DNA from 4 places in the Propionispora vibrioides genome. Region 1 is predicted to be linked to each of the others. Evidence: riboswitches for the same ligand, from Rfam matches in the RefSeq annotation. Region 1 holds a riboswitch; each other region holds the start of a gene.
What was found. A riboswitch is a leader RNA that binds a small molecule or an ion and turns the genes downstream of it on or off. The one in region 1 is predicted to bind thiamine pyrophosphate.
Positions count from the first base shown of each region.

Region 2: another riboswitch for thiamine pyrophosphate. It lies ahead of cytX (putative hydroxymethylpyrimidine transporter CytX); the one in region 1 lies ahead of thiW (energy coupling factor transporter S component ThiW).
Region 3: another riboswitch for thiamine pyrophosphate. It lies ahead of thiC (phosphomethylpyrimidine synthase ThiC); the one in region 1 lies ahead of thiW (energy coupling factor transporter S component ThiW).
Region 4: another riboswitch for thiamine pyrophosphate. It lies ahead of thiS (sulfur carrier protein ThiS); the one in region 1 lies ahead of thiW (energy coupling factor transporter S component ThiW).

Region 1 is NZ_FODY01000009.1:108,197-115,969, reverse strand. Features, by position in the region: gene BMW43_RS09545 (FHA domain-containing protein) at 1-253, opposite strand, end outside; gene blaOXA (class D beta-lactamase) at 342-1,169, opposite strand; gene BMW43_RS09535 (EamA family transporter) at 1,322-1,753, opposite strand; gene BMW43_RS09530 ((deoxy)nucleoside triphosphate pyrophosphohydrolase) at 1,805-2,203, opposite strand; gene thiM (hydroxyethylthiazole kinase) at 2,253-3,083, opposite strand; gene thiW (energy coupling factor transporter S component ThiW) at 3,070-3,597, opposite strand; TPP riboswitch at 3,931-4,039, opposite strand; gene mrdA (penicillin-binding protein 2) at 4,095-5,942, opposite strand; gene BMW43_RS09510 (MarR family winged helix-turn-helix transcriptional regulator) at 6,139-6,564, shown strand; gene BMW43_RS09505 (MFS transporter) at 6,602-7,773, shown strand, end outside.
Region 2 is NZ_FODY01000005.1:48,256-56,028, forward strand. Features, by position in the region: gene BMW43_RS21030 (hypothetical protein) at 50-208, opposite strand; gene BMW43_RS05865 (hypothetical protein) at 516-788, shown strand; gene cytX (putative hydroxymethylpyrimidine transporter CytX) at 817-2,031, opposite strand; TPP riboswitch at 2,228-2,337, opposite strand; gene dxs (1-deoxy-D-xylulose-5-phosphate synthase) at 2,380-4,269, opposite strand; gene BMW43_RS21035 (hypothetical protein) at 4,744-4,917, shown strand; gene BMW43_RS05880 (aldo/keto reductase) at 5,216-6,337, opposite strand; gene BMW43_RS05885 (glycyl-radical enzyme activating protein) at 6,726-7,634, opposite strand; gene BMW43_RS05890 (pyruvate formate lyase family protein) at 7,657-7,773, opposite strand, start outside.
Region 3 is NZ_FODY01000035.1:16,687-24,459, reverse strand. Features, by position in the region: gene BMW43_RS19265 (DUF47 domain-containing protein) at 1-589, opposite strand, end outside; gene BMW43_RS19260 (glutamine--tRNA ligase/YqeY domain fusion protein) at 777-2,453, opposite strand; gene BMW43_RS19255 (universal stress protein) at 2,825-3,271, shown strand; gene thiC (phosphomethylpyrimidine synthase ThiC) at 3,330-4,631, opposite strand; TPP riboswitch at 4,692-4,791, opposite strand; gene BMW43_RS19245 (isoprenylcysteine carboxyl methyltransferase family protein) at 4,862-5,377, opposite strand; gene BMW43_RS19240 (type III polyketide synthase) at 5,371-6,417, opposite strand; gene BMW43_RS19235 (FMN-binding glutamate synthase family protein) at 6,825-7,773, shown strand, end outside.
Region 4 is NZ_FODY01000035.1:2,637-10,409, forward strand. Features, by position in the region: gene BMW43_RS19165 (ABC transporter permease) at 1-355, shown strand, start outside; gene BMW43_RS19170 (adenylyl-sulfate reductase subunit alpha) at 383-2,074, shown strand; gene BMW43_RS19175 (4Fe-4S dicluster domain-containing protein) at 2,055-2,369, shown strand; gene cysD (sulfate adenylyltransferase subunit CysD) at 2,380-3,180, shown strand; gene BMW43_RS19185 (sulfate adenylyltransferase subunit 1) at 3,194-4,909, shown strand; TPP riboswitch at 4,987-5,096, shown strand; gene thiS (sulfur carrier protein ThiS) at 5,206-5,406, shown strand; gene BMW43_RS19195 (thiazole synthase) at 5,410-6,180, shown strand; gene thiH (2-iminoacetate synthase ThiH) at 6,227-7,327, shown strand; gene thiF (sulfur carrier protein ThiS adenylyltransferase ThiF) at 7,338-7,773, shown strand, end outside.

The DNA.
Region 1 (7,773 bases):
TCTTATGACTGAGCAAGCGCTTCTCATTAAGAAAAGTCCCGTGCTTGCTGCCGGTATCACAAACCTCCAGACCATCCTTATGATGGTAAATGCAACAATGACAGCGGGATATAAGGAAATTGGAAAAGCTGATATCGACCTGCTGCTTCTCGCTGGAACGGCCCAGACAAAATTCGCCTGGTTCCAATTTTAAGCGGGTCCCTATTTCAAACGGTTCTCCCCTTTCGATAACAAGCCACACCTGTTTTTGCATCGGAAGTCTCCTACAGATTATTTAGAGAGGGGCCTTCCCGCAGCTTTCATGCAGCGGCCCGGCTCCTCTATTTATTATAAGTTCCGATTCATTTATCAATCAAGCCGTACTTTTTTAAAATATCCAGGGTTACCTTCTTGGCAAAAGCGCCGCCGGTTTTATTTCCTTGCGGACTGTCAAGCTGAGTAGCATAGAGATAGGTCCTTCCCTTTACATTGACGAACCCAACAAACCAGCCCAGATTGTCTTTGGAGCTTCCGGTTTTCCCGTACAGCGCATATGTATCTCCCTCTTCTAAAAGCATCATCCGTTTAACCGTCTTCATCACATCTTTATCGAAAGGCAGGGTTCCGGCATACAATTGCTCCAGAAACTCAACCTGTTCCAACGGTGAAATGGTCAGCGAGCTGTTTAGCCAGAACTGGTCAATGCCGCCGCTGATGTCCCGGTTGCCGTAAGAGCATTGGTCCAGCCAGTACTGCATCCGCTCGGCGCCAATATCACGGGCCATAGCCTGATAATACCAGACTACGGAATAGCGCATGGCCGACCCCAGCGTATGATCCCGGTTCCACACCGCCAACCCACGGTCGGTGCCATCCCAGCGCTTCACATCGTACTCGTCCTGCACCACTTTGGTCTGCAACCCAATCAGCGAGTTCATGATCTTAAAGGTAGAGCAAGGCGACTGCCGGACATTCGCTCTGGCCGGATTGTAGACAAACATCTTGCCGGTTTGCATATCTTTTAAAATGAATGTTCCTTCCTGGCGGGGGAAAAATTCGTCCACCTTGATGGCAGTTACATCCAAGGGAATCACCTTAGGCTCCTGCTGCCGTGCCGATACCGCTGCCACAATCCCCACAAGCATACTTAACAAAAGAATCAGCCCTGTCATAATCGTACTCTTTTTCATAGCTTCACCCCTGTTTTTCTTCTATACGTCCATTATAATAGTTTGCTTAACAGGGAACCATGGCTGGCGTATGACAGGTTGCTGATTTTTGCCTGACAAGCTGCAGACTGATACTTTCGCCAGGCTGGCAGGCTCATTAAATCAGCGGTTCTCTAGGAAAGAGCCACCACAATGGCTCCGGCGGCGATAAGTGCGACACCGATGCCATTTAACAGGCTGATGTTTTCGCCCAGCAGCATGACAGCCAGGATCGTGGCCATCACAACACTCAGCTTGTCAATGGGCGCTACCTGTGATACCTTACCGTACTTAAGGGCCAGGAAATAAAACAACCAGGACAGGGCCCCGGCTATCCCGCTAAGCACAATAAATAACAACGTCCTTTTATCGGCCAAAATAACTGGTATCTGCTTAACACTCCCCTGCAATACCACTACTCCCATTAAAAAAATGGCCATGACAATCGACCGGACGGCTGTAGCCGTGTTGGCGTCCACTGTCTGCAGGCCAATCTTGCCAAAAATAGCCACCAGCGCTGCCGTTACAGCCGATAGCAAAGAAAATACCAGCCATAAATAATCCAATTCGCCTACTCCCTTTCTTTTTCACTATACTATGCAATCGCCCAATATCCGTCAACTCTTCCCAGCGGACAATAATTCTCTCACCTTCTCCGCTATCGGAATATCGGCCGGGGCAAATGGATAACCGGTGATTGTGTTCCCGTCAACCCAGGCAAGTCCGTCATGAACGGTCGGCCTCAGGCTGCCGCTTTGCCAGGTGACGATATAGGCCATTAACCGGATAACGCCCCGACCGTAGTCGTAGATGCTTTCGGTTAAAAAGTCTCCCACTGCGACTTCGATTTGAAGTTCCTCCCGGATTTCCCGTTGCAGACATTTCTGCGGTGTCTCCCCCTCTTCGACCTTGCCACCGGGAAATTCCCACAGATGCTCCAGCGCGTCGCCTGTTCGCCGTTTAGCGATTAGGCACTTGCCGTCCTTTAATAAAACAGCAGCCGTTACATGTCGCATGACCTAAGCTCCTTTAGACAATATGATGATGGCGCGATATTCTCACCGTTTATACGACTGTCCACCTGATAGCTTTGCTAAATTCCTCGTCAGTCAGACTGTATATAGTATCCAGCAAATTGGCCCGGAACATGCCGGTTCCCTTTACCGGCAAGGAAAGTTCGCCACAAATGCCTAGGAACGCCGTCGCCAACACCGCGCCTGCCAAAATACGACCGGTTGAAATAAAGCTGGCGACCAACACATTGAGCATACAGCCGGTTCCCGTGATCCTCGCCAGCATGTCACAGCCATTTTCCAGCAGGAAAACGATCCGGCCATCGGTAATCACATCCACCCGGCCGGTTACGGTGATAACTGCGCCGGTAGCCAGCGAGAGCTCCCGCAGCCAACGCAGGGTATCGGCCATATTATCTCCGGTCAGGCTGTCCTGTTCGCCGGCATCAATTCCCTGGGCATGACTTTCTCCTTTGCTAAGCGTCTTGATTTCCGACATGTTGCCTTTGATCACGGCAGGGCGGCATTCGGCAATAAACTCCCTGGCAAAGTCAAGACGCAGGCGGCTGCAGCCCACACCGACCAGATCAAGCACCGAAGGCAGCTTCCGTTCACTGGCCACTTTGCCGGATACACGCATGGCCGCCATGCGGCTGTCAGTTATATTGCCTAAATTGACCGCCAAGGCAGCCGCCGTCGCCGTAACGCCGGCCACTTCGGCCGGATGCTCCGCCATGATCGGCTTGGCCCCGGCGGCCAGAACGGCATTGGCGCAGTCATTGATTGAAATGGGATTGGTAATGCAGTGAATGAGCGGCCTGCGTTCCTGCACCTCCCGCCGGACAGCCAGCAGCCCGGCAAGCGAAACATCAGCCTTTGTCATAGACCACCGCTCCTAACCGACTCTGACATACTGCCAGCATGCCCGTCTTTTTCAAAGCTGTCAAAAACACATAGGCAATCGAACCGCCGATCAAGGTGGCCGCGATAAAGAGCGGCAGATAAAAAGTCCAGGTCAGCCCGGCCTTGCCCCACAGAAAGGTCATCACCGGATAAGAAACAAGAGCACCGATCACGCCTGTGCCAAGCACCTCGCCTATAACAGCCCAGATCAGCCGTCCCTTAAAATACCGGTACAACAGACCTGACAGCAGGGCGCCAAACACCGCACCGGTCAACGCCAGCGGCGGGATGCCCATTAGCATCATCCGGATGATGCCAATCAGTGTGGCGCACAGCAAAGAATACCAGGGTCCCAATAAAACAGAACATACAATGTTGATCACATGGGCCATCGGGCACATCCCTTCAATCCGCAGGATAGGGGAAATCACCACGCCAATGGCCACCAGCATGGATAACATCACCATCTTTAAGAGTCCCGCATTTCGATTCATCAAAAAACACCTCATCTGTAATAATCTATGGCAAGCATGTACATATGCTTAATCCCTGCTGACAGGCCATGTCATACAGGGATACTACAGAAAGGCATATAAAATCACATAGCAGTTCCCCCATGGCATAGCCATCAGGCCGGTCGAGGCTCCAAAGCCTCCTCTCATCCCGAAACACGAGCTCCCTCGCTATGTTAGTTGTCGTTTGTCACCGGTGCAGGACGCTCCTCCTCCACCACTTCCTCCGGCAAAAACTAAAACCTTACCGGATGAACCCTACGAACAATAAAAAAGGATATACCTGCCGGCATATCCCTGCTCTACCTATACATCATAGCAACACAATTCACATTCCTACGTTGGCATTATCCAAATCAGGTATATGGGTCAAAGTTTGATTACTTCCTCTCAGCCTGCTACACAAGCTCCCCGAAGAATATGTGGTTTTATTTATTATATCATACAGGCCCACTTCCGTAAATATAAGAAGTACCCTCTTATGGCTGCTTAACACCGGCTTTCGCCGCCTGCTCCTCGGCATATAAATCTGCCGGATTTTTCTGGGAAGGGACATCGAAATAAGCCTCCAGCATTTTGCGGGCAATCGGCACGGCCGAGTCGGCACCAAAACCGCCCTGCTCAATCAGAACAGCCACCACGATCTGCGGATCATCAAACGGCGCATAGGCCACAAACCAGCCATGATCGTCACCATGAGGATTTTCCGCCGTACCCGTTTTGCCGGCAATCGGGATGGGAAAGCCGGCGAAGGTAGTCGCCGCCGTACCGCCCGGCAAGGCGACATCGCGGAGAGCGCTCCGTATGAGGTTAAGCGTTTTAGCCGATATGTTGATCGTTCCCACTTCCTCCGGCTGGAAGACTTGCATGGTCTTGCCGTCAGGGCTGGCAATTTTGCTGACAAGATAGGGACGGTAACGATGCCCTCCATTGGCTATCTGGGCCATGACATTGGCCACCTGCAGCGGCGTCGCCAGTTGGAATCCCTGCCCTATGGCGGCGTCAAAGGTTTCCGACAGATACCAGTCTTCTTCATACACTTTCATTTTATATTTTTTATTCGCTACCAGACCGTTTGATTCACCCGGCAGTTTAATACCGGTGTACTCACCAAGGCCGAACATTCTCGCATACTTTTCCAGATTGTCGATACCCAGCCGGTTTCCCATTTCATAAAAATACACATTATCCGATTTGGACAACGCCTCGCGGAAATCAATCAAGCCCAGCGCTTCATTCTGCGCGTTTCCCTTGGGAATAATCCAATGCTTGCCTGTATCGAGAATCTTTTCTTCCGGCGTCACCTTTCCCAGCTCCAGCGCTGCTGTGCCCGTCACAATTTTAAACGTCGAGCCCGGCGGATATTCACCGGCAATCACCCGGTTCTGCATGGGATTGAACGGATTATCATTGATTACCTTCCAGTCTTTTTCCGAGATGCCGCCATTAAACAGGTTGGGATTAAAGGCCGGCCGGCTGACCATCGCCAGCACCTCACCGGTTTTAGGATTGATCGCGACGGCAGCGCCGGCTTTTGCTTTACTGTTGCCCAGTTTATTCTGCAAGTAGGTAAGCTGCCGGTCCATCGCCTCTTCCGTAGCTTTCTGTACGCGATAATCAATAGTAAGCCACAGGTCATTACCGGGAACCGGTTCCTTCCGGCCCAGCCGTTGGATCGGCCGTCCGGTCACATCCACTTCAACCTGCTCACCGCCGTCCACACCGCGCAGTGTTTTATCATAGACCTGTTCCAGACCGGACTTGCCAAGAATGTCACCACTTTTATAGCCGTCGGCTTTCCCTTTTTCCAGTTCGCTGTCGTTGATTTCCCCCACATAGCCGAACATATGGGCGCCAAGATCATTGTATATATAACTGCGCACCGCCTGAATCGCCAGTACCACGCCAGGCAGATCGCTTTTCCGTTCTTCGATCTTGGCCACAATGTCCTGTCCCACATCGTTTTTCACGATAACCGGATTTAGCGGGTTTTCCTCTTTTTTGACTTTGTTTAAAATCTCCTCCGGCTTAACCTTGAGAATATCCGCCAGTTTAGCAATAACCTCCTGTGAAACCGGTCCGTCAATCGGCATCAGGGACACGGAAAAACCGGGGCGGTTGTTCACCAGCGGCGCTCCGTTGCGGTCATAGAAAGTTCCCCGCGGCGCCGTCACGGTAATCAAGCGGATGCGATTTTGCTCAGCCAAGGTGTGAAAGTAATCACCTTTTATGATCTGAAGGTAAGCCAGTCTGCCCATAAGCGCCAAAATAACTATGATAACAATAAACCCCAACACATCCACCCGGTTTTTCGACTTGCTTACCATCTTACGTAAAGCCTCTCTTTTCTATGTAGAATTGGACTCTATACCAGTCTATCAAATTTACATAATCAGTTCAATGTAAAAGTTTTTACAAACTTTCACCGTTAGTAACAGCTTGACAGAAAAACAACAAATTAATATACTAGTTAATAATATACTAGTATATTAATTTATCCACAAAGAGGTGACCACCTATATCATGGACTCTAATCGGCTGATGCATCAACTTTATCAAACGACACGGGCTATTTCCCAGGGTATCAACTATTGCCTGGCAGACTATGGGTTATATAGCTCTGAATGGTCTATCCTCATGAGTCTAAAGGAACTCGGCCCTACGTCACAAATTTCTTTAGCTAATTATTTGAATGTCGAACCGGCGGCTATATCCAAAAGTGTAATAAAGCTGGAAGAAAAGCAGCTAATCGAAAGAAAACCTGGCAACGACCGGCGGGAAAAAAATGTTTTTTTGACTGATAGGGCACTAGCCCAGTATAACCAATGGGAGGAAGCCATTCAAAAACACCGGCAGGCGGTTTTAGCCGACTTACCGGAAGAAAAACAAAATCAGCTGTTTGCTATGCTACAATCCATGTATTCTAATTCACAAAAATATCAAAGTTAATATTGTTTATTGGCTTTTAGAAAGGATACTTTAATCAATGAATAATGAAAAACTATGGACAAAAGATTTCATTTTATTCACTATCTCCAACACGTTCCTCTTTAGCGGCTTTCATATCTTTTTGCCCACACTCCCTCTTTATGTGTTAAAACAAGGCGGCACCAGTACTGATATCGGGCTCTTATCCGCGATTTTTGTATTTTGTGCTATTTTAATTCGTCTTTTTACAGACTATGGAATTAAAAGATGGGGGAAAAAATATTACCTCTATATCGGCTGCATTCTCTGTTTCATTGCTGCTTTAAGTTATACGCTGGCCACTTCGGTGCCAAAATTGCTTTCTTTACGGGTGCTGCACGGCCTGGGTTTTGGCATAGCTACTACCCTATATGCCACTATCGTTGCCGATATCCTGCCCGCCTCCAGACGTGGTGAAGGAATGGGGTATTTCGGCTTGGGAACTACACTGGCCATGGCTGTTGCTCCGGGCCTCGGCGTATGGATTGTCGACAACATTTCATTTCAAACTCTATTTATTGTAGCAACAATAAGTCAGATAGTCGCGCTTGTGTGCATGAGTTTTTGTTCTTTCCCGAATGTCCGCACAGACAGTTCAATTATACAAGAAGATGTTTCACTGCTTGATAAACTTATTGAAAAGCGTTTGCTATTTCAAGCCTTTCTTACGATACTTTTTGGTATATGCATTGGCGGGGTTTTAAATTTCATCGCCCTGTTAGCCAAAGAAGTACATATTGCTAACGCCGGTTATTTTTTTCTGGTATGTACATTGTGTATTTTTCTTTCCCGTTTAGTCACAGGAAGAATTTTTGACAGAAAAGGACCGGCCTGGGTTTTACTGCCCGGCTCTGTATTATTCCTGCTCGGCTTTGCGGTCCTGGCTCAAAGCAAAACCATGCCGGTATTCCTGGCCGCCTCGGCACTTTACGGCTTTGGCTATGGGACTCTCTTTCCAGCTATGCAAACCTGGATGTTCAACCTTGTCCCGCCATCCAAACGCAGTGCGGCCAGCGCCACTTTCTACAACATGGTTGATATTGGCAACGGCGCCGGTTCGATCGCCCTGGGAATACTTGCCGGAAAATGGGGCTATGCATCTATATATTGGTGTTCAACCGCTATTATGGGCCTTTTTTTAGCAAGCTATCTTGGTCTGCTCGCCATAAGCAAACAAGAAACCAGCCTAGT
Region 2 (7,773 bases), on a different contig from region 1:
CCGTAAAGACAGTCGTTCCTGTCTTCACGGCCTTTTCCGTTTATAAAAATTAATCCTTGACCTTGTTATATAACGCAATAAAATAGAACACAATGGCAATGATACCGGCAATCTGGATAAATGTTAAGTTATGAATGTCCAAAATAGCAATCCATGCCACAAACAGCACCGATAAGATTTTATCCTTTGTCGAAAGCTTTTTAAACAAACGCTTGCTTCCCCCTTTTGTTCTAGCTGCTATTATCATACCACAGATTGCCCAAAAATTCTAACCTAAATGGAATAACCCCGCAGCCGGCCGGGGCTGCGGGGTCGAAAAAATAAAGAAATGAAATCAGGGAGAAAACATCTCTTTATTTGTCCCGGTATCTCCGAGATGTTTTTAGTATACCCCTTTTTTCTTTGAATTCCGTTTAGCTTAGAGCTATTTTGCTGTTTTTTTCTTAAGAATCAATCGGAAAGGATTCCTTACGGTGTCGGCGAATTGTATAGGATATAACAGAAAGGATACAGTGATGATCTACACAATTACCTTTGCCATTGGCTCCAAGCAGCCTGATTATGACCGTCTTACCGCCGCACTCCGCGCCTTGGGCGATGCCATACCGGCCCTACCGTCCGTGTGGCTGCTGGACAGCCTCTATGACGCCAACCAGATTTTCGAGGCCATCGGTCGTTACCTTGCTCACGAAGATCGACTGTTTGTCGCCGAAATTACTGACAACAGCATGGGCTGGATTGAGGAGCCGGCCAGTTATTGGCTGTCGCAAAAATTCGGACTCTATTAAAAAACAGCGCTTCCTCCAAACAGGCCGGCTATATGCCGGCCTGTTTTTGCTGTCCTCCCACCTGGCGCACCAGCTTAAGCAATATGGCTGTGATAACCATGACCGGTATGGTCGCGCCGGCGATAAAATCAACCTCCAGCATTTGATAATACAGCCAAACCCCAATGCCCCAAACGGCCAACGCCGGCCAGTCAACCAAGAGACCTGCTGTCACCTGCCGGCGGCCGTGCCAGAAATAATCGCTGAACAGAACAGCAAATAGCGGTGCAAAAACTGAGCCAATAGCCAGCAAAAAGTCCTGATAAAGTTCCATATCCACCGCAAGCGCCAGTGCCGTACCGATTGCCGTCAGTACTAACGCCATCCATTTTTCATTCCAGGCCGGCACCAGATTGGCAAAACTGACTCCGGCAGAATAGGCATCCATAAATGTAGTCGTCACAGTGGCCAGCACAATAATGCCCAGGGCGCCAAAGCCCAGACCAGCGGCCAGCATCATGGCCGACGGATCGGCACTACCGCTCACCAGTGCCGCTCCCAGGCCGATAATATACATCCAGCAGCTGCCAACAAAATAGCCGGCCCAACTGCCCCACACGGCACCCTGGCGGTTTCGGGCAAAACGGGTGTAGTCGGCGATCAGCGGCAGCCAGGATAACGGCATAACCACGCTCAACTCCAACGCCCCGCCAAAAGATATGCCGCCAACCGCCTCTTTGGTCAGAGCGCCGGTATCATGAAAGACGACCTGGCTCAACATCACCGTTACGCCCAGCAGCAATACCACGGCAGCCATATTCAGTTTTTTCCAGCCTCCTTCGCGGCCCAGCGCAATCCATAGAGCTACCAGCGCGCCAATAAAAAGACTCCATACTTGCAGCTGGTCCCAGCCCCACAGCAGCCTGGTCACATCATTGGCTGAACGGGCAGCCGAAATGATCATGACTGCCGTCCAACCCACCAGTTGCAAAATATTTAAAGCAGAAAAAAGATAAGAGCCATATACCCCAAAAGAAATTCGCGTAGAAAACAAGGCTGGAATTCCCTCGCGGGCACCAATGTAGCCGCCCAAGGCCAGCAGCGTTGTTCCGGCCAGATGACCGAGGAGCACCGCCAGCAGTCCCTGCTTAAATCCCAGCGGCGCCAATAGACCGCCTGTCATAATCTCAGCGATTGATACCGCCGCACCAAACCATAAAAATAAAAAATGACTTCCCCGTACCGTCCGGTTATTTTCCTGCATCTTAGTTCGTTCCTTTCCTAACAACCATTGATTTTCTTATCCTGGCTCCCATTAAAAGATTAGAAAGACTGCAAAGACCCCAAGCTTTTAGTGGAAGTTCAGTATTACATCCCTACGGGATAAAAAAACTGCTTTCAATTACCATCAGCCCGGTCAATAAAAAAAGCATCCTCACGGATGCTAACGGTTAAAAACAGGCCCTTCTATCCGTCATCCCTCCGCTGGCATTATCCAGATCAGGTTACAGGTCATAGACATATCGGGTCTATATCTCAGCCGGCCTTCCCAGCCCCCTGTGACAGGTATGTAATTGGTATCAGCGTATCACAGATTTATCAAAAGGTCAATTTATTCCGGAAAGAGCTTCCGCAAAAACCCTGCTGTCTGCCTGGCAATGCCGTTGGCGTCGAGACCATACTTTTTTAGCAGCAGGGCATGAGCGCCATGCTCAATAAACTCATCCGGCAGCCCCAGGCGCAGCACACGGCTACCCGCCAGCCCCTGGTCGCTAAGACATTCCAGAACGGCAGATCCAAAGCCGCCAGCCAGCACATTTTCCTCCACCGTAATCAACGGACCGGTTTCCGCTAACAGGTGAATAACTGACCGGTCCAGCGGTTTAACAAAGCGGGCATTGACTACCCCGGCGTCAATACCCTGTTCCTGCAATTGCGCGGCAGCTTGTTGGCATGGGTTTACCATGGAGCCGATAGCAACCAAGTTAACATCCCGCCCCAGCCGTAATACTTCGGCCTGCCCGACAGGCAAAACCTGCAGCGGTTCACTCAAATCGACCCCGATCCCGATCCCGCTGCCTCGCGGGTAGCGCAGGGCTACCGGCCGATTTCCCTGCAGCGCCGTATACAGCATATGCCGCAGTTCCCCCTCGTCCTTCGGAGCCATGCAGATCAGATTGGGTATATGCCGGAGATAGGAATAATCAAACACACCGTGATGCGTCGGACCGTCTTCCCCTACCAGACCGGCCCGGTCAAGAGCCAGCACCACCGGCAGCTCCTGCAGACAGACATCGTGCAGCACCTGATCATAAGCCCGCTGGCCAAAGGTGGAATAAAGCGCAATGACCGGTTTCTTCCCCTCACAGGCCATCGCCGCCGCCATGGTCACCGCATGAGGTTCGGCAATACCTACATCAAAAAAACGGGCCGGGAAACGGCCGGCAAAAGCTTTTAGCCCCGTTCCTTCCGGCATAGCTGCCGTAATGGCGGCTATATTTTTATCGGCTTCCGCCAGGGTCAGCAAGGTGTCACCAAATACCCGGGTATAGGTGGGTGGTCCGTCCTTTTTGATAATCTCGCCGGTTGCCGCATGAAAAGGTCCTACCCCATGAAAGATATCGGCATTTCGTTCGGCTGGAGCATATCCTTTTCCTTTGCGGGTCAGCACATGGAGGACAACGGGGCCGCTCATTTGCTTTGCTTTTTCCAACAGTCCGGTCAGGTCGGCCAGATCGTGTCCGTCGATCGGACCGAGATAGGTAAAACCCAACTCTTCAAACAGCATCCCCGGAATAAAGAAATGCCGCACACTGTCTTTCAGCCGCTCCGCCGTCTGAACCATCCGGTCACCGATCGAGGGAATACGCCGCAGCAAATGTTCAAGATCTTGTTTGACCTTCGCATAACCGGGAGCCGTCCGTATTTTGGCAAGATAGCCGGACATGGCGCCTACATTCCTGGCAATGGACATCTCATTGTCATTCAGTACCACAATCAGTTTGGTGCCGATATGCCCGGCGTGATTCAAAGCTTCATAAGCTTCCCCGCCAGTCAACGACCCGTCGCCGATTACCGCCAACACGTGATTGTCCTGTCCCGACATATCCCGCGCCACCGCCATGCCGACAGCCGCCGAGATGGACGTACTGGCGTGGCCGGTGGCAAACGCGTCATGTTCGCTTTCACTGCGCTTCGGGAAGCCGCTGATACCGCCCATTTGCCGCAACTCATGCAAGGCACCGCCCCGCCCCGTCAATATTTTATGGACATAAGACTGGTGACCCACATCCCAGATCATTTTATCCTGTGGGCTGTCAAACACTTTATGCAAAGCCAGGGTAAGCTCCACCACCCCCAGATTGGGAGCCAGATGGCCGCCTGACCGGGCTACCGTTTCAATAATCAGGCTGCGGATTTCTCCCGCCAGCAAAGTAAGTTCGGCAAAAGTCAGCTTCTTAATATCTTGCGGACTGTTGACACGTTCTAAGAAAGTATGCAAAATTCGTTCTCCCTCCTGAAACTAATACCGGAAATAGTTCGCCATGTTGGAAGAAATCCCCTGCCATTTTGCACAAAAGTTCATTTTTACTGCTCCGCCAACTTTGAAACTGGAAGCTACGGCGAGGCAAAGTTTTTGTCAGCCAAGACGCCTATATGTCGACTGACGACCACGCCGGCTGACGAAATTTTGACCGTCAGCAATTTCTGTTTACAAGGTTTATGGAGCACTAGAGATCTGTAAACTCTAAACCTATAGAATGAATTGCGAGAGATTTTTCGTCCTGCAAGACGAAGGAGGTGCGCATATCGGGAATACGCAAGCCGACGGCAACTAAGCAGGGCGGAAAGATCTCGTAAGAACACTAAGAATTAGGGATTACAGACTACCAGGTAACATAAAGAAATTTTACAGTTCACCTTCCCGCCGGCTCATCCGTATAATAAAGTAAAGACACAATAAGGGGTGGTCCTGTTGGTAATTGATTTTAATGAGCAAAAGTTCCGCAACGAAGTCAAGTCAATGGTTCGTCCTTTTGGCTTAAACAAACATCAAGTGGATGAAGTCATACGGCACGCTCTGGCGGCAGTCCGCCGGTCAAGTAAACCGGTTCGCGGCAATCCGGCAATTCCCGGCAAAGAAGAATGAAATAAAAAGAAACTCACCTTCCGGATTGGTAAGGTGAGTTTCCTCATGCTACAACATGTAAAGACACAACCTATCTATTTATGGAAAAATCAACAGGTCGACGTGTCATTATCGTTACCGATGCAGCAAAACAACAACAAAATAATAATAATGATAATAAACCAGCTACCTCCTGGTCCAAAGCCACCATTTCCACCCCAACGCATGATTATAACCTCCTCATAGCTTAATACAGAATCTACTGTATCCTATGTCGGATGAACGTTAGAGGTTACTCTCCCGCCGAGAAAAATGAAAGTTATGCTTCAAAGACCCGGGCCACATCCTCCAGGCACTTGGTAATTTCAATATGCTGCGGGCAATGGCGCTCACATTGCCTGCAGGCAATACATTCCGAAGCCTTGCCATGGATTTTGGTGTAGTTATTGTAGTAGAGCTGCTGCAGGGAAAAGCCCTTACTCACCGCTTGCTGTTCCGTATTGTACAGCGCAAAATACTTGGGAATCGCTATATTTTTCGGACATTCATCCACACAGTACTGGCAGGCGGTGCAGGGAATGGCAATCGCCTCATTAATAATCGTAACCGCCTGTTCGATAATAGCCTGCTCTGCCTGGCTAAGCGGCTGAAAGTCGCTCATGTACTCCGTATTGTCCAACAGTTGCTCCTTATCGGACATCCCGCTCAGTACCATCATAACCCCGTCCAGACTGGCAGCATACCGTACCGCCCAGGACGGCACCGATAAGTCCGGCCGGTACCCCTTAAACAGCGCTTCCGCTTTTTCCGCCACCTTAGCCAGCGCCCCGCCTTTGACAGGCTCCATCACAATAATCGGTTTATTGTGTTTGCGCGCCACTTCGTAGCACTTCCTGGACTGGATACTGTCATTATCCCAATCCAGGTAATTAATCTGCAGCTGCACAAAGTCCACTTCCGGATGGGCCGTCAGAATTTCGTCAAGCAAAGCAGCATTGTCATGATAGGAAAACCCGACTTTTCTGGCCTTGCCTTCCCGCTTCTTTTGCTGCACAAAACCGAAGCTATCCAATCGTTTGGCTGTTTCGTAATTGGTTACGCCCAGATTGTGAATCAAATAATAATCGAAGTAATCAACACCGCATTTTTCTAATTGCTCATTGAAAATGCGCTCTTGATCTTCCTCGACTTTGAGAAACATCGTCGGCAATTTGCTGGCCACCGTAAACCGGTCGCGCGGATGGCGCTTGATCAAGGCTTCGCGCAAGGCGATTTCGCTCTTGCCGGAATGATACATATAGGCAGTATCAAAATAAGTAAAGCCTCTCTCCAGAAACAGATCGACCATCTGATTCAACTCCGTGAAATCAACACTGGTCGGATCATCCTGCTTAATCAGCGGCAATCGCATAAAGCCAAAGCCTAATTTTTTCGCTTCCATGTCGTACCCCTCCATGTTGTTATGGAATGATTAGGGAGTGTCTTCAAACAATTAGCGAACTGATCAGTGATGCGTGACTTTCGTGACAGACAAGACAAAATTTCGCAGGAATACTGAACTTTATTCCCGGGAATTTCAACGAAGTATGGCACAAAGGGCGCTGTCAGCGGACGTTCCGATCATTTGAAGACACGACCTAACTAAAATGCCGGAAAAAGGATAGCCTAGTTCAGGCATTGTCTTACTCTTTTAAACCCTAGTTTAGCACCTGGAGTGAACTCCATGTCAAGCGGTTTTTACAAAAACGGCAAAGCGGACTGCCGCCTTCATCACACCACAGCTAACGTCAGGCTTCCGTCAGTAAGTCCAACAAGAGGCCTGCGCATCATCAACCACCGATCATCACACGCAGCCCCTTGGCGGCTCCACTGGCTACATACGGCGCCAACTCGCTTGGGGCCAGCATATTTACAGTAGCCAGGCTATATGCATATACTCTGCCAAGCTGTTCATACTTATTCCTGCCCAGTGTATGATAAGGCAGCAGATGCACTTCCTTAATCCGATATCGGACAGCCAGGTCAAATATCCCCTCCAACACGGCCACCTCATAATTAAAGCCTGGAATTACCGGTGTTCTAATGATAATTTTTTGCGGGTTCTTTTTGGCAAGATAAGCTAGATTGTTAAGAATGACACCCAGCTCGGCTCCGGTGGTCGCTTTTAATATTTCATCGTTTACGTGTTTTATATCAAAAAGAAACAGGTCGATATAGGGCTCAGCTTCCATCAGCTTTGTCAAGCCAGTCTGGCCTGTTGTTTCTACCGCCACATGCAGCCGCCCGGCCTTGAGTGCCTTGAGCAGAGTCAAAAAGCCGTCATACCGGGTAAAGGGTTCCCCGCCGGAAAGGATAACTCCGCCCTGTGAATCTTCATAGTAAGCCCGGTCCTTCTCCACTGTCGCGAGCACCGCCGCAATTTCCATGTTCACACCGGGAAAATGTATCGCTTGCTGCGGGCAAAGCTCGCCGCACAAGCGGCAATTGCCGCAAAGGCTTCTGTCAAACACCAGACGATTGTGCTCATTTAAATGAATTGCCTGCTGTGAACACTGCTTTATACAGATGTGGCATCTGACACATTTTCTTTCATTATACATGAGCTGTTTGCTGCTACCTTGTGACTCCGGATTGGCACACCAGGGGCAAAACAGCGGACATCCTTGTAGAAAAACCACCGTTCTGATCCCCGGCCCGTCATGGAGGGCAAAACGTTCGATCTCCAGAACGCTTACCACTAGCTTCGCTTCCTCCTCCGGCCTACGCATATAGATGGCGGCTCAGCAATTCCTGCTGTACATCAGACTCCAGATTAACAAAAACCGCGCTGAAACCGCTGACCCTTACAATCAGATGAGGATACCGTTCCGGGTGAAT
Region 3 (7,773 bases), on a different contig from region 1:
TATCTTCCGAAAGGTCCAGCATATCTTCCAGATTGGCCAGAATTTCTTTCCACTTGATGATTTCAATCGGGTCCTGACAATCTCTGAACAATTTGCCCATTTCCTCACGGTACAGCCGGTCGCCTTCAGCCTCCAGCTCCATAATGCGACTACAGCGCGCCTCAATTTTAATATGGGACTTCTTTAAATCGCTCAAATAGCTGACCGCTTTTTCAATCTGTTTGGAAGCCTTCACAACCAGCTCGCTAAGTTCCTGGACACCGGGAGTAGCGGTACCAACATTATAAAGGTGCATTCTTTCAATAATCCCTTTGATTCCGTCGATCACATCATCAAGTTTCTGCACCAGCGTAAAAATATCTTCCCGGTCAAAGGGGGTGATAAAAGTCTTCTGCAACCGTTCACCGACCTTGGCTACAATTTCATCGGCATTTTTTTCCACCGAATCAATCAGCCCCATCAATTCAACTAATTTATCTTTCTCATGCATCGCCAAAGCAAGAATCTCTGCCGACTTTTGAACCAATACAGCTTGTTCAGATAATAATTGGAAAAACTTTTCTTCTTTGGGTTTCAATCTAAATCCCACGTAAATTCCTCCTGATATACGTCTTCGAACCCTATTGATTATATCATAAGTCGGTAGTTGTTAAAACAATAAATAATTTTTTATCGTATTTTGCGGAAATTTGGCAGAATTCGATCAGTCTGTATTTTAACCGATGAACCGGCTTCTTATAAGAAACAGCCGGATGACTTGCCTCCGGCTGCTTTATTTATCCATTGCTCTTATTCTGGTTTTTCGCCCAGGAATCACGCAAACCCACAATGCGGTTAAAAATAAGTTTGCTGCGAGTAGAATCCAGATCGGTACAAAAATACCCCTGCCGTAAGAACTGGTAACGGGTTCCCGCTACAGTATCAAGCAAACCTGGCTCCACCTTACAGGCGGTAAGTATTTCCAGTGAGTCAGGATTAAACAAGGCTCCTTCTTCCGAGTCCGCGTCATCTTTAAATAAATAATCATAAAGATGCACTTCGGCATCAACAGCCCGCTCCGCACAAACCCAGTGCAGCGTACCTTTTACCTTACGTCCGCTGGCAATACCGCCGCTTTTGGTATCCGGATCATAGGTGCAGTGAATTTCCTTGACTTCGCCGCTAACTTCATCTTTAATGACCTGTTCGCATTTGATAATGTAGGCGTGCTTTAGCCGAACCTCCTGTCCAGGCGCCAGCCGGAAAAACTTCTTAGGGGGATTCTCCATAAAATCCTCTTGCTCTATATATATTACCCGGGAGAAAGGAATGCTCCGTTTACCCATATCCGGATTTTCCGGATTATTTTCCGCTTCCAATTCTTCGACCGTATTTTCCGGATAGTTTGTGATGACAAGCTTTAAGGGGCGCAGAACCGCCATTACCCGTGCCGCCCGGCTGTTTAAATCCTCCCGGATGCAATGTTCCAGCAAAGCCACGTCTACCGTACTGTTGCTCTTGGAAATGCCAATACGTTCACAAAAATCACGGATAGCCTCCGGTGTATAGCCCCGCCGGCGCAGTCCGGAAATGGTCGGCATGCGGGGATCATCCCAGCCGTTTACCTGTCCTTCCTCCACCAAAGTCCGCAGATGCCGCTTGCTCATCACCGTATTGGTCAAATTCAGCCGGGCAAATTCAATTTGCTGCGGCCGGTCTTCAATTTCGAGCGCCTCCAGCACCCAGTCATAGAGCGGACGGTGCGCTTCAAATTCCAATGTACAAATGGAATGGGTAATCCCTTCTATGGCGTCGGAAATCGGATGGGCATAGTCATACATCGGATAGATACACCAGGCATCGCCGGTACGGTGATGATTGGCCCGCAAAATCCGGTACAATACTGGATCACGCATGTTTAAGTTCGGCGAAGCCATATCTATTTTTGCTCTTAACACCCGTGAACCATCGGCAAATTCTCCCTGCCTCATACGCTCAAAAAGGTCCAGGTTTTCCTCTACCGAACGGTTACGGTAAGGGCTTTCCTTGCCCGGCTCGGTCAGGGTGCCACGGTATTCTCTAATGCTTTGGGCATCTAAATCGCATACATAGGCTTTACCCGATTTAATCAGCTGTACGGCATATCCGTAAAGTTTAGCAAAATAATCGGAAGCATAAAACATCCGGTCATCCCAGTCAAACCCCAGCCATTTTACATCTTCTTTGATGGAGTCGACATATTCGACATCCTCTTTGCTGGGATTGGTATCGTCAAACCGGAGATTGCACAGTCCCTCGTATTTGGCAGCCGTACCAAAATTTAAACAGATAGATTTGGCGTGTCCAATATGCAGATAGCCGTTCGGTTCCGGCGGGAAACGGGTATGAACCCTGCTGTCATGTTTGTTGTTTTTCAGATCTTCATTAATTATATCGTGAATAAAGTTAGAAGCTACTCCCGGATTGGTCGTCATATTCCTACTCCTTTGCCACAGTCTAATGGTCTGTCTACTTTGAAAGCGTAAAAAAATTCGCGGGAAAAGGCCCGTGAAGTCATTATGGTTTTAGAATAGACGGACCATTAGCATAATATTGTTTTGCTTTTCGCTATAAAGCCAGTATTTCCTGCATGTATGTACCATAAAGGAAATTATAGCAAATTTTTTTAGTATTAGAAAGCTATTCCTGCCGTAAATTTTGACATATACAGAAAATTACATTATTATAATAGTATAGATAAATTCTCTTTACCTTACTCGTTGCCAAGCAAGAATTTTTTCGTAAGCCAGCCCGCAACCAGTAGGTGATTCTATTTAATTACATGTAAGCAAAGGGGGATTAACGAATGAACGCAGTACAATACAAAAAAATTCTGGTCCCTGTCGACGGTTCTCCCAACTCCTATAAGGCGGTCCAGCATGCCGGCTATCTGGCCGCTTGCACCGGCGCCACCGTAGGCTTGTTGCATGTTATGATTTCTTTTAAAGATTTACAGGTATATGCACCGCTGGGAACCACGTATATTCCGGAAGATTTTATGGAAAATGCCGAGGAATTCGGCAACCATGTCCTGGCAGAGGCGGTTGGCTTGTTGCCGCCGGAGGTACACAGTGCCACCTTTCTGGAACTGGGCTCACCGGCAGAGCGGATTCCCGGCTTCGCCCAGACCCAAGGCTATGATGTTATTGTGATGGGACGACGGGGCCTGGGTGTACTGAAAGAGCTAGTCATGGGCAGCGTGAGCCATTATGTTTTACATCATGCCAAGTGCCCGGTTATGGTCATTAAATAAATTACACATATAAAGAGAGGCGCCCGGAATGATTACCGCTCCGGAACGCCTCTCTTTTTTATTTAATGCACAAGTCCTCGCCATTCATCAGTTTTTTCATATTTTTCATCGGACACATCTTGCCGCACATGGTACAGGTATCTTCCGCTTCCGGTGCCGACGATTCCCGATAGCGTCTGGCTTTTTCCGGATCAATAGCCAATTCGATCATTTTGGGGAAGTTAACATCGGCCCTGGCCGCACTCATCGCATTATCCCATTCGCGGGCACCTGGAATTCCCTTGGCGATATCCGCCGCATGGGCGGCAATCCGGGAGGCGATAATTCCTTCTTTCATATCCTCCAGATCAGGCAGTCTGAGATGCTCCGCCGGCGTGACATAGCACAAAAAGTCGGCGCCATTAGCTGCCGCGATAGCTCCGCCAATAGCACTGGTGATATGATCATAGCCGGGCGCCACATCAGTCACCAGCGGTCCCAGCACATAGAACGGTGCGCCATGGCACAACCGCTTTTCCAGCATCATATTACCGGCAATTTCATTGAGCGCCATATGGCCGGGCCCTTCAATCATAACCTGAACATTTCGTTCCCAGGCCCGTTTAGTCAGCTCTCCCAGTGTAATTAACTCTTCAATCTGTGATGCGTCGGTAGCGTCCTGGATACAACCCGGCCGGCAGGCATCGCCCAGACTGATGGTTACATCATATTGTTCGCACAGGTCCAGCAGTCTATCATATTGCTCATAAAAAGGATTTTCCCGCTGATTGAGTTCCATCCAGGCAAACAACAGCGACCCGCCTCGGGAAACAATGTGGGTAAGCCGCTTATTTCGTTTGATACGTTCGGCCGTAGCCCGGTTAATGCCACAGTGAATGGTCATGAAGTCAACTCCATCCTGGGCATGCCGTTCGACCACCTGGAAAAACTCATCAGCGGTAATATCCTTTAGCTCCTTGTCCAGCATCCCTACCGCATCATACATGGGCACCGTGCCAATCATGGCCGGCGAAAAATCAATCAATTTACGGCGAAACTCCTGTGTCTTGCCATAACAGCTCAAATCCATAATCGCTTCTGCTTTTAAGTCGATCGCTTTTCTGGCCTTTTCCAGTTCCAGGTCAAGATCGCAGCAGTCTTTCGACACGCCCAGATTGACGTTGATTTTTGTCCGCAGTCCGGCGCCCACGCCTTCCGGGGCCAGGCTGGTGTGATGTTTGTTGGCCGGTATGACGACCTTTCCCTCGGCAATTAAGTCCCGCAGCCGGGTTACTTCCATTCTTTCCTTTTGGGCCACAAGCTCCATCTGCCGGGTAATAATTCCTTTTTTAGCGGCATCCATTTGTGTTGTGTAATTCATCATGCTCCCCCTTTAAGATTATGTATAAATAAAAAACGGGCTGCCTAGAGCAGCCCGTCATTTCATTGTTCTAAGCTATCCCTACGGTGGTGCTAACCACATCAGGTTCCAAGGGTCGGAAATCATTCCTCTCAGCCACACGGCGCCCCCAGCTATGTTGTGTCATATATGATTGTCTATAAAAATTGTAATGTATTTTACTTTCTTTGTCCAGCTACTTTTTCCCTCGCTTATTGCAGCAGCCGTAAAGCCTTGTTCTCAGTCGGGACCCGGACGCCTACCAGCAAGATAAGATTAAGCAGGGAAAATAGCAGGGCCGTTACCATAGCGTCAAAGATCATGGGAATACAAAATAATTCCAAACAGACCGCCACATAATTGGGATGCGGCACATAGCGGTAAGGGCCGCGCCGTATCCGCGCCGCTCCCGGTACGATTAAAATCCGGGTGTTCCAATAGCGCCCTAAACTCCCCATGCACCAATACCGGAGGACCTGAGCCACTGCCAGTCCCACGCCCCATATATACCAAAAGCTGTGCAGCGTCGGTCCGTTATACAGGCTTTCGCTCAGCAGACAACTAAACCAGGCTATATGCAGCAGAAAAAACAACGGATAATGCCTTTTGCCAAATTCCTTTGCCCCTTGTTTAAGCAACCAGGTCCGATTTCGCCGGGCCAGCAGCAGTTCTCCCAGACGCTGGCAAACCAGACAGCCCAGCAATAGATAAAAACCTACCGCTACCATTGAAACAATACCTGCTCGGCGCAAAAACCGGGGCCCATGGATAGCAATATCCCATACTGGCCGGCCGGTTCCGTTTTGCGCAAAAAGTCCGCCAACACAAAGCAAATGGAGGCGCTGGACATATTGCCATAGCGGGCCAGTACCTCGTAGGCCAGGCAGAAAGTCCCCGGTGCCAGAGCCAGGCTGTCTTCATAGGCCTGCAACACTTTCACACCGCCGGGATGCACAAGATAATGCTGGATTTTTTCCTGCTCCACGCCCCAATAGCAACAGGCCTGTTCCATCACACCAGGCAGCCGTTCCCTAATGAGCGAAGGAATGTCGCGGGAAAAGCGTACTTTAAAGCCCGATTCCACCACATCCCAGCCCATAATCGCAGCGGTATTGTCAAATAACGTACTATAGCTATCAAGCAGCACCGGGCCATGACCTGTTGCTCCCAGCACAACAGCGGCGGCGCCATCCGAAAAAAGTCCCGTTCCGACGACATTGGCCTTGGAGGCGTCGCCATGCTGAAAGGTTAGACTGCATAATTCCACAACCACCAGCAGCACCAATTTCTCTGGCAGCGCTTTTACATATTCCGCGGCTCGTGCCAGACCGGCGGCTCCACCGGCGCAGCCCAACCCCCAAAGCGGCAAACGGACGGTATGGCGGGACAAGCCCAACCGGGACAGTAGTTTTGTATCCAGCGTCGGTGTGGCAATACCGGTAGAGGAAATAAAAAAAACGGCACCAATATCGCCGGGTCCGGCGCCGGCCTGGTGAATGGCTGCCCGGGCCGCCTGTTCAGCCAGTTCTAAGGCCTGGGTCTGATATAAAGCATTGGCCTCAGCAAAGCCATGAGGAACGGTATACCACTCCAGCGGACATACCAAATGCCGGGTTTCAATTCCCGTATTGTCGAATACAGTCAACAGCTTATCTAAACGGCTCATTCTTTCTTTAAATACACCGGCTACCAATGCTTTGACTTCTTCCTGCCTGACACAATATGACGGCACTGCCGTGCCTACTGCCATGATTCTGGCCCCACTCATATCATCACGCCCTCACTTTACTAGTTAGCCGGTGGCCTCCCTTAATAAACCGGCCTTACTCCCTCGCGCAGACCGGCGATGGCCGCCGCATGCAAAGTCACGGCCTTTCCCAGCAACCGTAACAGTGTATATATATGCTAAAAAGGGCCAGACTTTCGTAAAACTTTACCGGCAGCTTATAGATTTAACCCATGTGGGGATACTAGAAACTAATTAAAGCGTGTTGGCACGAGTTGACTTGCTCAGATTTCGAGCGGATTTTTTCGCCGGACAAGGCAAATTTCCGCAGAAATACCGGACGTATTTCGAGGAAATTTAACGCAGTACGACGGAAACTACGCCGGAAGATGGGTGATGAACACTCATGTCGACACGCCTAAACTGCTTGTATTAAAGGAGGCCGCGTTATGCTGCTTAGTTTACTGGCAATGAAAATGCTGGACCCGGTCATGGATGAAGCCATGGTAAAAATGATGACTGAAGCTTATGAAGACAATCCCTTCCTATTGGTTACCGCTCTGGAAAAGCTCACTCCCCGGGCAGCCATCGAGGCGGCCATGCGGGCCGAATCAGGCACCGTACTGTCAAGACCGTTAGGCAGCCCGGTTGTACGCTCTCCCTGGCAGGACATCCTGCTCAATCCGCGGCAGCTTTTTTCCCTGCCAACCGCCAGCCTGAAAGAAGTAAGCACCAGGACGGTGATCGGACCAACCGCGAAAAAACCGCTGCTGCTGGACATACCGATCATGATTACCGGTATGTCCTATGGCGGCTCTTTGAGCCTGGCGATGAAAGAAGCCCTGGCCCAGGGTGCGGCCCTGGCCGGAACGTCCACCAATACCGGTGAATCAGCTGTTACGCAGGAGGAAAGAAAGGCGGCCCGTTTTTTGATCGGCCAATATCACCGTGGCGGCTTTCTCAGTGGTCAGGAACAGCTTAGCCAGTTGGACGCCATTGAAATTCAGCTCGGCCAGGGTGCCTGGGGCGGCGCTGTCGAAGAACCGATTACCATTCCCAAAGACGAGCACCTGCAAAAAACCTGGCAGTTGGAGCATGAAAAAAGCCCCGCCACCATTTACTCACGGATGCCGGGCAAAAGCTCCACCAAAGACTACATCACGATGATTGATTCTATGAAGTCCCAGTACGATGTTCCCATCGGTGTGAAAATTGCCGGGACTGATTACTTGGAATATGAACTGGCAGTCATTGCCCAAACTCAAGCCGATTACATCGTCATTGACGGCGCGGAGGGTGGTACTTCTGCCGCACCGCCTACCCTGCAGGACGATCTGGGGCTGCCCACCCTTCATTCCCTGGTACGAACGGTACAATGGCTAAAGGAAAATAAGCTGC
Region 4 (7,773 bases), on a different contig from region 1:
TATCGAATCAGGCATGAAGAACATCAACCCGCTCTATTTGAGAGCCGCTAAAACCATGGGCGCCAAGGGATTTACCATCTACAGGTATGTAACTATTCCGGCCAGTCTGCCCAGTCTGATTTCCGGTTTGAAACAAGGCTGGTCATTCGCCTGGCGGGCACTGATGGCTGGTGAGATGATGTCGGCTACCAAGGGACTGGGCCAGGTGTTGATGGTTGGACGGGATTTGGCCGATATCAGCCAGGTAATGGCGGTTATGCTGGTCATTATTATTTTAGGCGTTGCCGTCGACAAACTGATTTTCGGCCGCTTGGAAAACAATGTCCGTCAAAGATGGGGACTAAACAGGGCTTAATGATCGCAAATAGAAAGGAACAAACTCATGAAATTGGAAACCAAGGTGTTGCATACCGATGTGCTGATCGTTGGCGGCGGGACGGCAGGTTGTTTTGCCGCATTGACCATGGCCGAGCGGTCGGATGTCAACGTGCTGATTGCCGAAAAGGCCCATATTAAGCGCAGCGGCTGTCTGGCGGCCGGCGTCAATGCCCTGAATGCTTATATTGTGGAAGGACAAAGTCCGGAAAGTTATCTTGCCTATGTCAGGCAGGATGCGGCTAAAGTCATCAGGGAGGACCTGGTATACTCCATGTCCAAGCGGCTCAACGCTGTTACGGCAAAGCTGGAGAAACTGGGCCTGGTCATTCTGAAAGACCGGGACGGAAAATATATGGCCCGCGGCAACCGCAACATTAAGATCAACGGCGAAAATATCAAGGTGCTGCTGGCCGAGGCCGTGGCGGCATCGCCTGGCGTTACTGTTTTAAACCAGTTTTGTGTAACCGATTATATCGTGGACAATGGTGTGGTCACCGGAGCGTACGGGTTTTCGATTACCGAGCCTGTTTTCTATGCTGTTTACGCCAAGGCAGTCATCTGTACCACCGGCGGCGCTGCCGGGTTATACAGACCCAATAATCCCGGTTTTTCCCGCCACAAGATGTGGTACTCTCCGTTTAATACGGGAGCCGGCTACGCGATGGGGATTCGCAAGGGCGCGGAGATGACCACCTTTGAGATGCGCTTTATTGCGCTGCGCTGTAAAGATACCATTGCACCCACCGGGACAATTGCCCAAGGCGTTTGGGCGCCGCAAATCAACAGCCGGGGTGAGGAATATGAAAAGCAGTACGGCGTTCCCAACACATCGCTCAGGCTGTATTCGACCGTGCAGGAAAATCAACAGGGCCGGGGTCCCTGCTATCTGAAAACGGCGGGTATTACTGCCGAACAGGAGCAGGAGTTGTATAAAGCTTATTTAAATATGGCGCCTTCGCAAACGCTGCGCTGGCAGGAGAGCGGCCGGGGGCCGGCCGTGGAGCATGTGGAGATTGAGGGGACGGAGCCTTATATTGTCGGTGGACACACTGGCAGCGGTTATTGGGTGGATACGCGGCGCCGGACAACGCTGCCGGGATTGTACGCTGCCGGCGATGTGGCCGGCGGCAGTCCGCAAAAATATGTGACAGGTTGTCTGGCGGAAGCCGAAATCGCCGCTTTAGCCGTCCTGGAGGATATTCAGGACAAACCGTCCCCTGTCGCCGATCTGGCGGAGATTGACGGAGAACAGGAAAAAATTCTTGCTTTCTTAACTCAATCGGTCGGCTTATATCAAACGGAACAACTGGAAGAAGCCATGCAGAAAACCATGGATGAATATGCCGGCGGGATCACGGTGGGATACGTATATAACCGAAAAAAACTGCAGGTGGCCCAAGGTCGTATGGAAGAGCTGCTGGTCCTGGCCAGGCAGCTCAGTGCCGGCGATATGCATCAACTAATGCATATCTATGAACTGCTTGACCGTCTGTATGTATGCAAAACACTGATTGCTCATTTGGCGGCACGGCAGGAGACACGCTGGCGCGCTTTTCAGGAAAACGCCGATTATCCCTGCCAGGATGACGAACACTGGCTGAAATATGTGAATTCCCGCCAGGAAGCAGGCAAAGTGCGCATTGTGCTGCGGAATATTGTCGAGAAGGATGAGATCTATGAGCATACGGATCAATAAAGATAACTGTATCGGCTGCGGCGGTTGCCGTCAGGTGTGTCCGGGCAGCTTGCTGTATGCTGATGAACAAGGGAAAAGCGAAATCCGCTATCCTCAGGATTGCTGGGGCTGTACTTCCTGCGTCAAGGAATGTCCGGTTGCCGCCATTCAATTTTACTTGGGGGCGGATATCGGCGGCCGCGGCGGTTACCTTTACACCAGACGGGAAAAGAATTATCTCCATTGGGTTATGGTAGGCCCGGATGGTACGGAAACGGTGATCACCATTGATAAACATAAGGCAAATGCGTATTAAGGAGGCAGTTATGGATCATTTGGATAGTTTAGAGGCACAGAGCATTTATATTTTGCGGGAAGCCTATAAAAAGTTTGGCAAATTGGGCATGTTGTGGTCCATCGGCAAAGATTCGACCGTGTTATTGTGGCTGGCGAAAAAAGCTTTTTTTGGTCATTCGCCTTTCCCGTTTATTCACGTAGATACAACCTATAAAATACCGGAGATGATTGCCTATCGTGACCGGATAGCCAAAGAATATCAGTTGGATTTGATTGTGCACACGAACGAGGAGGCGCTGCGGGCTGGTATGGGGCCGGATAAAGGACGGCTGGTTTGCTGCAAGGCTTTAAAAACTGACGGACTGCAGCAGGTTGTGACCCAGTATGGCTTTGAAGGGCTGATTCTGGGCATTCGCCGGGATGAAGAAGGGTCCCGGTCCAAAGAAAGAGTGTTCAGCGAACGAAATAAGGATTCGGAATGGGATTATACCAACCAGGCTCCCGAATTATGGGATCAGTTTAAAACCGATTTCCCCAAAGGAAATCATATCCGGGTGCATCCGATTCTCCACTGGAATGAAATTGATATTTGGGCCTATATTGAACGGGAGAATATCCCGTTGGTCGATTTGTATTTTGCCAGAAACGGCAAGCGCTACCGCAGTTTGGGCTGTGCTCCCTGTACCGGACAGATTGATTCCCAGGCAGTGACGGTGGCGCAAATTATTGAAGAACTGAAGCACACTACGGTGAGCGAGCGGGCTGGTCGGGCGCAGGATCAGGAAGATTCCTACGCCATGCAGAAGCTGCGCAAAGACGGTTATATGTAAAGGAGAGAAAACGATGGTAGTTGCCAGAGAATCATTGAACATCGTCGTAGTGGGACATGTCGATCATGGAAAATCAACCGTCATTGGCCGGTTGCTGTATGATACCAAATCTCTGCCTGAAGGCGCGATTGAACGGGTGAAGCGGATTTCTCAGGAAAAGGGGAAGCCCTTTGAATACGCCTATTTGCTGGATGCCTTTGAAGAAGAGCAAAAGCAGGGCATTACCATAGATACCACGCAATTGCAATTTCATACCGAACAGCGGGATTATGTCATTATTGATGCACCGGGGCATAAGGAATTCTTAAAGAATATGATTTCCGGCGCAGCCAACGCTGAAGCGGCCTTGCTGATTGTAGACGCTAATGAAGGCATTCAGGAGCAATCAAAGCGTCATGGCTATATTCTGTCCCTGCTGGGCATTCAGAAAGTATATGTGCTGATCAATAAAATGGACTTGATCGGCTATTCGGAAGCCATTTATAATCAGATAAAAAAGGAAATGCATGAATTTTTGGGTAACCTTCAGGTATATCCCTTGAAATACATTCCCGTATCGGCGTTTTGGGGTGAGAATATTACGCTGCATTCGGAAAAAATGCCCTGGTACAAGGGGGAGCCACTGTTGACTGCCCTGGATTTGTTTGAAAAGGATCGCGGACTGGAAGACAAAGCGCTGCGGTTCCCCATACAGGATGTTTACAAGTTTGATCACCGGCGCATCATTGCCGGGCGGATTGAAGCGGGAACCTTGCGGGAAGGCGATGAAATCGTTGTCGTTCCCGGCCGTAAAACGACCCGGATCAAAACCATCGAGTACTGGGCGGAGCGGGATAAGACCAAGCATTCCCAGGCCGGCATGTCGGTAGGGATCACTGTGGAAGATGAGTTTTTTAACCAGCGCGGTGAAATGATTGTTCATAAGGAGGATATTCCGCTTATTGCCAATACTTTTAAGGCCAATATTTTCTGGATGGGCAAAAGGCCTTTGCAAAAAGGACAGGAATATAAGCTGAAGCTAGTCACCCAGGAGGTGGAGTGCGAGATATATTCCATTACCAAAGTAGTTGATGCTACAACGCTGGCAGCTACGGGAGACGCCGGTCAGGTGAATACCAACGATGTGGCGGAAGTGATTATCCGGACGAAGCGGGAAATCTGTTTTGACGAATTCCGGAACAATCCGGTCACCGGGCGGTTTGTGCTGGTTGACGGCTACGAGATATGCGGCGGCGGAATTGTATCCGGTTTGGTGGAGGGCCTTAAGGCAGGAAGCTCATTGGTAAAACAGGATAAGGAATTGATCGTCGGCTGCTTTGATGAATACTATTATATTCTCTCGGAAAACCGGCTGGAACGTTTGCCGCGTAAAGCCCATAACTTCCATGTGGGCGATGTGCTGCCGATTACAGGAGACAGCTATGAATATCCGCAGGACTTTGATTTGGTGGATGCCAGCGGCGGCTTGGCCGCTAAGGTGCGCAATGCCAAGCTGCAGACGCTGGTGTCGTTGGCGGAATATACCTATAGCGGGGTGCCTGTCCTCAATCCGCAGGGCTTTTATGTTCGGGTAGCGTCGGCCGAAGATCTGGCCTTATTTCGGCAGGAATACGCCGCTGCAAGCGGTCCGTCCGGTGCTGTGGTGAATAAGTGGCTTTCCTTCGGCAAGTTCCGGGAAGTCCGTTTCCTGCCGTCCCGGCAGACGCTGGAAGTTGAATACCATATTTAATTATATTTTGGCACAATTATTTTGGTCCCGTTATTGACGGCAGGGGGCGAAGGGGTTACAATCAAATTATAATTTCATAAAATTGCCGAGGGAGCTCATGTTATGGGCTGAGAGTGGACTAGTAAGCACCTTACCTCTAAACCTGATCGGGATAATGCCCGCGTAGGAAGTGTATGAATTGGTTATGCATGACGCGCTATCGTTCCGGTAGCGCGTTTTTTGTTTATGCCTGCCTGCGTTGTCGGCAACATATTCTGTCCGGGGCAGTTTGCACATCATTCCGGGAGGTGAATAGGTTGAAGATTACAGTTAATGGAAAACCGCTTGTTCTTACTGTGCCAATGACGATCAGTGACTTTATAGAAAGCCATCAGTTGAATCCGGCCACGATTGTTATTGAATTCAATGGGGCCATTGTCGCAGCAGATGGCTGGCCGTCGCTAATTATGCAGGAAAATGACAAAATGGAAATTATTACTTTTGTGGGGGGAGGCTGACCGATGAAGGATGTATTGGAAATCAGCGGACAATCATTACAAAGCCGGTTATTTTTGGGAACAGGAAAGTTTTCAGCCAATGCTGTTATTCCTGAGGTGGTCGCTGCCTGCGGTGCGCAGGTGGTGACTGTCGCCTTACGGCGGATCGATCTGCAATATCCGGAAGAAAATGTGGCGTCCTATATTCCTCAGGACTGTATCATCATGCCCAATACTTCCGGTGCGAGAAATGCCGCCGAGGCTGTTCGCATTGCCCGTCTGGCGCAGGCCGCCGGCTATGGAAACTGGATCAAGGTGGAAGTGATTGCCGATAACCGGTATTTGCTGCCGGACAATTATGAAACCATCAAGGCGATAGAGACTTTAGCGGCTGAGGGCTTTATCGTCCTGCCCTACATGTCGCCCGATTTAGCGGCCGCCAAACGGATGGTTGAGGCCGGGGCGGCGGCAGTAATGCCTTTAGGAGCACCTATCGGCAGCAACCGCGGCTTAAAGACGAAGGAACTAATCAGGATTTTGATCGAAGAGATACCGGTGCCTGTGATTGTCGATGCCGGACTGGGGCGTCCCTCGGAAGCAGCCGAGGCCATGGAACTGGGAGCGGCTGCCGTTCTTGTTAATACTGCCATTGCCACCGCCGGAGAGCCTGTTTTGATGGGCAGTGCGTTCAGGCAGGCCGTGGAAGCGGGTCGTAAGGGGTATTTGGCCCGACCTGGCGCTATCCGCCGTGAAGGGGCCGCTTCTTCGCCGCTGACCGGGTTTTTACAGGAGTAGTTTGATTAGCATCATTTAGCCCAAGCTTTGTTCAGGAGGGGAGCCTATGAGTTTTTATGGGGAACTGAAACGGTATGACTGCTTTGATTTTGACGGATATTTTTCGCGGCTCACGGCAGCCGATGTGGAGCAGGTGCTGCATAAGGAGCGGTTGCAGGTCCTGGATTATCTCACCCTGTTGTCGCCCCAGGCGGAAGGATTTTTGGAAAGCATGGCGCAAAAAGCCAGCAGGCTGACCATCCAGCATTTTGGCAAAACCATGCTTTTGTATACGCCGCTGTACTTGTCCAATTATTGTACCAATCAGTGCTTATACTGTGGATTTAATACGAAGAATATTTTGCACCGGAAAAAGCTTTCGTTGAACGAGGTGGCGACAGAGGCCGAAGCCATTGCCCGGACCGGCTTGAAGCACATTATTATTTTGACGGGTGATTGCACTAAAGAATCGCCGGTAACCTATATTGCGGATTGCGTGAAAGTATTGAAAGACTATTTTTCTTCCATCAGCATGGAAATCTACGCCCTGACTTGTGAGGAATACGAACAGTTGGCCGCAGTTGGCGTGGATGGTGTTACGCTTTATCAGGAGGTATATGCCCCCCTGCTTTACGCAGAACTTCATCCGGCAGGACCCAAACGGAACTTCCGGTTTCGTTTGGACGCACCGGAACGGGCCTGCGCCGCCGGCTTGCGTTCGGTCAATATCGGTGCGCTGCTGGGGCTTAATGAATGGCGGCGGGAAGCCTTTCTGACCGGTGTGCATGCCGATTATTTGCAAGCCCGGTACCCCGCAACCGAGATCAGCATTTCACCACCCCGTATGCGCCCCCATGCCGGCGGTTATCCGCCCAAGGCGCTGGTTACCGATAAGAACCTGGTTCAGTACATACTGGCTTACCGGTTGTTTATGCCGCATGGCGGGCTGACTCTTTCCACGCGGGAGAGCGCTGTGCTCCGTGACCATCTGGTAGGCCTGGGGGTGACGAAAATGTCGGCAGGTTCCTGCACCGCTGTGGGCGGACGGACCGATAAAGACGAAACAGGACAGTTTGAGATTTCCGATGAGCGGACGGTGGCCCAGGTGGCGGCCATGCTGTACCAGAAGGGATACCAACCGTTATATAAAGACTGGCAGTTATTGTGAGGAGTGGAGGATGAACAGGTTAGATGAGGCGCTTACCGCTTATGTGGGACCGGCATTGCTGCAATATATGAAAACCATGCGGATTGGAATTGCCGGAGCCGGCGGTCTTGGCTCTAATTGTGCGGCTATGCTTGTCAGGAGCGGGTTTAGCCGTTTAACAGTCGTAGATTTTGATCAAGTAGAATGCAAGAATCTCAACAGGCAGTTTTATTTTCAGCATCAGATCGGGAAAAGCAAAGTAGAGGCTTTGCGGGATAACCTGCTGGCTATTTCTCCCGACCTGGAATTGACAATGCTGCCTGTACGGATCGAACAACATAATGTGGCTGCTATATTCAAGGATTGCGAGGTCATTGTCGAAGCCCTTGATCGGGCGGATTATAAAAAGCTGTTGGTTGAGGCGTATCTCGCCAGCGGAAAGTTTATGGTAGCGGCCTCGGGTTTGG